2 regions of the Uliginosibacterium sp. TH139 genome follow, and region 1 is predicted to be linked to the other one. Evidence: predicted binding sites of a transcription regulator. Region 1 holds the regulator's gene; the other holds the start of a gene.
What was found. The regulator FliA, encoded in region 1, starts transcription of late flagellar genes. The targets are predictions, from matches to a motif close to CTAAAGTTNNNNNNNNNNNNGCCGNTA.
Positions count from the first base shown of each region.

Region 2: the regulator FliA is predicted to act here: its motif matches at 1,264-1,290, upstream of flgM (flagellar biosynthesis anti-sigma factor FlgM).

Region 1 is NZ_PKRR01000005.1:112,277-115,675, reverse strand. It holds gene flhF (flagellar biosynthesis protein FlhF) at 1-713, shown strand, start outside; gene C0V76_RS13135 (hypothetical protein) at 710-1,522, shown strand; gene C0V76_RS13130 (RNA polymerase sigma factor FliA) at 1,688-2,440, shown strand; gene C0V76_RS13125 (flagellar motor protein) at 2,459-3,199, shown strand; gene C0V76_RS13120 (cupin domain-containing protein) at 3,207-3,399, opposite strand, start outside.
Region 2 is NZ_PKRR01000004.1:66,948-70,346, forward strand. It holds gene motD (flagellar motor protein MotD) at 1-93, shown strand, start outside; gene C0V76_RS10205 (flagella synthesis protein FlgN) at 388-867, opposite strand; gene flgM (flagellar biosynthesis anti-sigma factor FlgM) at 864-1,169, opposite strand; gene flgA (flagellar basal body P-ring formation chaperone FlgA) at 1,367-2,047, opposite strand; gene flgB (flagellar basal body rod protein FlgB) at 2,342-2,746, shown strand; gene flgC (flagellar basal body rod protein FlgC) at 2,761-3,165, shown strand; gene C0V76_RS10230 (flagellar hook assembly protein FlgD) at 3,196-3,399, shown strand, end outside.

The sequences.
Region 1 (3,399 bases):
ATGCCGACCTGATCGAGCGCGGTGGCGTTTACGCCCTGGTCGGCCCCACTGGGGTGGGCAAGACCACCACCGCCGCCAAGCTCGCCGCACGCTGCGTGGTGCGCCACGGCGCCGACAAGCTGGCTCTGATCACCACTGATGGCTACCGGATCGGCGCGCATGAGCAGCTGCGCATCTATGGCCGCATCCTCGGCGTGGCCGTGCACGTGGTGCGCGATGCGGCCGACCTGCGCCAGACCCTGCAGGATCTGCGCAACAAGCACATGGTGCTGATCGACACGATGGGCATGAGCCAGCGCGACAAGATGGTCGTCGAGCAGGCTTCCATGCTGACCTCAGCCGGTGTCGTGCGACGCCTGCTGGTGCTGAATGCCACTTCACGGGGTGACACACTGGATGACGTGGTGGCCGCCTACGATGGCCCGGATCTTGCGGGATGCATCCTGAGCAAGGTTGATGAGGCCGCTTCGCTGGCGCCGGTGCTGGATGTGGCGATGCGCCGCGAACTCCAGGTGTATTACGTGGCCAATGGTCAGCGGGTGCCCGAGGATCTGCATCTGCCCAACCGGGGTTATCTGGTGCACCGCGCCTTGCGTGAGTTGAAGGCAGATTCGCCTTACAAGCTCGAATCGCTCGACGCCTGCATGCTGATGGCGGCCACGCCGGAAAGCAGCAGCCAGCAGCGAGCCAACGCAGGAGGAGGCTTTCGATGAATGACATCATGCAGCGTGCTGCCAGGGTGAGTCGCCAGGTCGATCAGGCCGACGGCCTGCGCCGCCTGCTGCATGCGGCGCCGCCCGAGGTGTTGGCGGTGCTGCCCTGTGGTGGTGGCGCCAGCCGCTGGCTGGCTGCGCAGTTGCGGGTGAGGGCTGAGAGCGGCTTACGTCTGCTGGTGCTCGAAGAGCGCTTGGCCGCCGGCAACATGGGTGACTGCCTGGGGCGTAATCCGCGCTTCGATCTGCGCATGGCGGTGGAGGGCTTGATGCCGGCTTCCAGCTGCCTGGTTGAAGCCCAGCCCGGACTGGAGATCGCGCAGGTGGCGGCGTTGGTCGAGCAGTTGGGGAGCGAGCGCATCTTCAATCAGCGGGCTATCGAACAGCTGCGTGGTCTGCGTGCCGGGCACGATGAATGGGTGATCGTGGCCCAGCCGGCTGAGTTGCGCAGCCTCTCGGCGCTGGCTTTTGCTGCGCCGCGCCTGCTTTTGCTGCTGGATGCCCAGCCGATGTCCATCACCACTGCCTATGCCAGTCTCAAGCGTCTGTGTCAGGCCGGTGGCGAGCGACATGTGTCGGTGTGTTTCACGCAGCCCCCGGGGCCTCGTGAGCAAGGGCTTCTGACGAGCTTCTGCGAGACGGCGTTGAACAGGCTGGAGCTGCCTTTGCAGCCAGTTTCGAGTCTCGGTGAGGCTTTGCGCGAGCGTGCCCGAGAGACTGGGGAAAGTGCCGATGCTTTCATCGAGCGGCTGGTCCAGACTACAAGCGGTGCCACCCGCTTGCATGGCAAGGGGCCGGGGCGCGTGTGATGCGTAGAAACCGCGCCGACGAAGATGGAATAAGGCGGAACACACTGGGCTTTTCCAGCCGTCACGGCGTGCAGAAGTCTGCACAATGGTGACAAAGAGCTTTCAGGCGCCGCAATCTCCGGGAGCGGCACAGAGCCTGGATCGAACCGAAGGAAAGAGGTCGCCATGTACAACGCAGCTGGAACACTGGACAAGAACCAGCTCATTACGCGCTATGCGCCGCTGGTCAAGCGGATTGCCTACCATCTGATGGCCAAACTGCCGGCCAGCGTGCAGGTGGAAGACATCATCCAGAACGGCATGATGGGCTTGCTGGATGCCATTACGCGCTATGAGGAAGGGCTCGGCGCGCAATTTGAGACTTATGCCGTGCAGCGCATCCGTGGCGCCATGCTTGATGGCCTGCGTGAAAACGACTGGTTGCCACGCAGCCTGCGCCGCGAGATGCGGCGCATCGAAGGTGCGGTGCATACCCTGGAGCAGCAGCATGGCCGCCAGCCCACCGAGGGCGAACTTGCTGCACTGCTCGACATGCAGCTGCCCGAGTATCAGAAGATGCTGCAGGAAGCGCGTGGCTACCAGCTGGTTTATTTCGAGGACTTCGGCGATGACGATGAGGATGATTTCCTCGAGCGCCATATCGTCGGTGAAGGGGCTGATCCGCTCAACCTGCTTGAGGACGCCAACATGCGCAAGATTCTCATCCAGGCCATCGAGGATCTGCCTGATCGCGAAAAGATGGTCATGGGCCTCTACTACGAGGAAGACATGAACTTGCGTGAAATCGGCGAGGTGCTGGGCGTCTCCGAATCCCGGGTGTGTCAGCTTCACAGCCAGGCCATTGCCCGTCTGCGTTCGCGCATCTCGGGGGGGCGTGAGACTGGGCGTGGGCGTCAGCGCCGCGCCGCTGCGGCCTGAGCGGGAGACTGAGCGAGCATGGATCTGGTCAGTATTGCCGGTCTCCTGCTGGGCGTGCTGGCCATCGTTCTGGGCCAGATCTTCGAGGGCGGGCATATCGGCTCACTGGTGCAGCCAACAGCCTTCCTGATCGTGATCGGCGGCACTCTCGGTGCCGTGATGCTGCAAAGCCCTTGGAAAACCTTCCGCACTGGCCTGCAGATGGTCAAATGGGTTTTCAGGCCCCCGCTGCCGCATTTACCGGACATCATCGCCCAGGTCGTGGCCTGGAGTGGGGTGGCGCGCAAGGAAGGCCTGCTGGCGCTCGAATCGCGCATTGATCCGCACCCTGATCCCTTCGTGCGCAAAGGCCTGCAGTTGCTGGTCGATGGCGTCGAGCCTGAGCGCATCCGCGCAGTGCTGGAAGTGGATGTTTTTGCCTGGGAAGCGGATCTGAAACGCGCCACCAAGATCTGGGAAGCCGCTGGTGGCTATGCTCCCACCATTGGCATCCTCGGTGCGGTGATGGGTCTGATCCACGTGATGGAGAACCTCTCCGACCCCTCAAAGCTCGGCGCAGGGATTGCCGTGGCTTTTGTGGCTACGATCTACGGCGTGGGTTCGGCCAATCTGATCTTCCTGCCGGTCGCCAAGAAGTTGCAGGCCACGGTGGCCGATCTGGTGGCTGTGCGCGAGATGATCATCGATGGCCTGATCGGCATTGCCCACGGTGATAACCCCCGTCTGATCGAGTCGCGCTTGCAGGGATACATCGTCTGAGGCAGGCCTACAGGGCCCAGAACACGAATACGCCGAGGGTTTCCTGGCTGTCGTTTTCCAATCCGTGGCTCTGGCCGATTTTGGTCAGGATTACGTCTCCAGCCTTCACGCGGCGCGTTTCACCATCGATGCGCAAGAGGCCTTCACCGTACTGGATTGCATACACTTCCTCGCGTGCATCCTGGTGATCGTGTTCGCCG
Region 2 (3,399 bases), on a different contig from region 1:
CAGCCCGAAGGTGTGCGCCAGGTGCCGGATGCGGATGGAGCGCTGGGAACGCCGGAGAACATACGTCTGGTGCCGGGCGGGAAGGCTCCATGAATGCGCTTGGCTCAGAGGCCCGCTGGAATCTGTAAAACGACATAAAAAAACAGGCGTTGCTGATACGGATCTCGCAAAAATGGCAGGCTGCTTCGCCTTCGGATGGCTGCCATCTGCCGAAAAATGTCGGTGTGTGGCTGAAGCTACTGCTGTAGAGGCGCTCGGTCAGTGCACGAGCAGATCTGTGCAGCAATCTTTGATGCGGCCGGTGTTCAGGCAAGAGCGCGTACGTTGATCAGCAGACGTGCCGTTCAGGTGGGGCTGAGCGGTGCCGGGCGAGATGGTCCGGTGAACTTAGTAGCTACCCAGCAGGCGTGAGCCAGGGCGGGTGCGGGCGGCACCGTCCGGTCCATAGACTGTGGGCTGGTCGGAGTGCGCCATAAGAATGGCAAGGGCTTGATGATTGTGGGCGAGGCGCTCGGTGAGCAAGGCACCGTTGGCTTGATTCAGGGCACGGGCCTCGGCGACAGCCTTCAGGTAGTTGTTCCAGACCGGATTGGCTGGATCGCCAAGCAGACTTTCCACGCCGCTCTTGTCATGCTTCAGCGCAGCCTGGCCGAGCAGGCTGGTGCGGGCGTCGGCGCTTTGCTGGAGCAGACGGGCGTAGCGGTTCTTGTGTTCCGAGAGGGCAAACAATGGCTCGACGTCGCGCTCGCCCAGGATCTTTCTTTCCTGTTCAAGAACGGCGACGAAATCCCGTACCTGCTGGGTTTCAGCAATCAGCAGGGCGAGTAGGCGCTGGCGCAGCGCGCTATGGTCGGTAGCTAGGCTCACGCGCTACGGGGTTGGGCGGCGAGCATCTGGCGCACGCTGTCGAGCAGACCATCGGCGACCTTGTCCGGATTGACCTTGAACTGCCCTTGAGCAATGGCGTTCTTGATCTCGTCGACTTTGCCGCTATCGACAACCGGTGTTTCGGCAATGGCTTGCTCCAGCTTTTGCAGATTGCTGGCAAGGTTGGAAAGTTGCACCTGCGACGGGCTGGCCGAAGCGGAGCTGGTGGAAGATTCGCGGGTAGATCGGGGTTTTGAGGTGCTGACCGATCCTGGCGAAGTGACTGAATTCTCGATTTTCACGGCGTTTCCCTTCGGCTCGAGGCATGTGCGGTGCACTGGCAGGGCACGCAAGCCACTGATTTTTTAACAGGCATTCGTGATGCCATGACTGCCTTATCGGGCCTCTGGGAAAAAACTTTAGATTTTTTTGCAATCCACGGCAAGGGGCTGCCGGCGCTCCGGGGCAGAGCACAGCAGGCCTGACGGCAGGAATCGGGTCAGCGCTGAACTTCGACCAAGCCGGCCTCGCTCGCTATCCCACGCACGATTTTGCCGTTGGGCAGGCGGACGCGCAGCGTTTTGCCGCGGCCGGCGCTGCTGATGGCAATCCCCTGGTTGCTCACCTGCAGGCTGCCGGCACGGATTTCCACGCGGACTTCCTGACCCGCATCGATGATGGCTTCGCTGCGCAGCAGGCTGCGTTGCAAGGGCCGGCCGGCGGCGATGCTGGCCCGACTGGTGCGCCCGAGGGCCTCAGTTGGCGTGCTGAGCACATCTGCGGCCTGGTTGCTCAGCTCCCCTTCGATGAGCTTCATATCGTGCTCGGTGAGCGTTGCGCCGAGCGGAATCTGGCGGGCAGCTACCAGCATCTGGCCTTCCACCTTGATTCGGGAGGGGATGTAAAGGGCTTGTTGGGGCCCGGCCTGGCAGCGGGCCCCAACCGAGATGCGTCCCCAGGGGCGGCTGCCTTCGGGCAGGAGGAGTTCCCAGCGCTGGCAGGCGATGAGTTTCTCGCTCAGTGGATAGCGCCCGATTTCAATCGTGACCTTGCCGGGCAGGCTGGCGCTGCGGGCTTCGAGAAAGCGCTGCAGTGCCGGGCCGAGTTGGTCCTCTGCGTGGGCGACACAGGGGGTAAAACAACTAAGTAGCAGGAGGAGGCCGGGAAGGAGGGAGCGCATGGTGCTGCCAGATGGGTGATGGCCGATTCAAGCACAGCGCGCGCCAGCTGATGGGTCAAACAGGCGGGTGCTTGCGGGGCTATTCCGGGGAGTTTCAGCCTGCCGGCAAACATTGCCGCAGGTTGGGTGATGGCTGCCGGGAAAGCCGGTGGTTTTGCCGCTTTATCGCCGTCTGCGGACCCTAATACGGGGCTTAGGATGGTTGGCATAGAAGCTGCAATGAGTTCGTCGAGTGGCCGATGTGTGCCGGGAGCGACGGATATGTTTGAAGAGATCATGAACGGAGTTGAAGAGATGAACGTCCAGCTCGATAACGCCCTGCGCTTTCACCAGACCGCCCTCAACCTGCGCGCCGATCGCCAGGAGCTGATAGCAGGCAACATGGCCAACGCGGATACCCCCAACTACAAGGCGCGCGACATCGATTTCGGCTCTGCGCTGAGCGGTGCGCTACTGGGGCGTGCAGGCAAGCCAATTGCGCTCAGCACGACGGCCAGCCGTCACCTGAATGCGAGTGGCTCGAGCACTTTCCCGCAGCAGATGTATCGCACGGAAACGCAATCGAGCGTAGATGGCAATACGGTGAACATGGATGCCGAGCGCGCGGCTTTTGCCGAAAACTCGGTGCAGTACGAGGCCAGCATTACGTTCATCAACGGCTTGTTGCGCACCATGCAGCAGGCCGTGTCGGGCCAGTGAGCAGGGGCTGAATCATGAGCATGTTCAATGTTCTGAATATCGCTAGTTCGGCGCTCAGCGCGCAGTCCCAGCGCCTGAACACCACCGCCAGCAATCTGGCCAATGCCGAGAGCGCGGTGGGGGCCGATGGCAAGCCTTACAAGGCCAAGCAGGTCGTTTTCCAGGCCGTGAATATGGGCCAGAGCGGGCAAGGCGTGAAGGTTCAGCAGGTGGTGGAGAGCGCGGCCCCTGGCCGCATGCTCTACGACCCGAAGAGCCCGCTGGCCGACGAGAAGGGTTACGTCACCATGCCCAATGTGGATGTGGTGGAAGAGATGGTGAACATGATTTCGGCTTCGCGTTCCTACCAGACGAACGCGGAGGTGATGAATACGGCCCGCACGTTGTTGCAGCGCACGTTGGCCATTGGACAGAGCTGAGCAATCGGCGGGTAAGACAGGAGCAGGCACATGACTACCGTCAGCAGCAGTACCAGCGCGCAGGATATTTATTCCTCGCTGAACAAGACGAGCACGACGTCCACGAGCACGGTCGAGGATCAGCAATCGCGCTTTCTGAAGCTGCTGACGACCCAGCTCAAGAATCAGGACCCGCTCAACCCGATGGACAACGCCCAGACCACTTCGCAGCTTGCCCAGATCAGTACTGTGGAT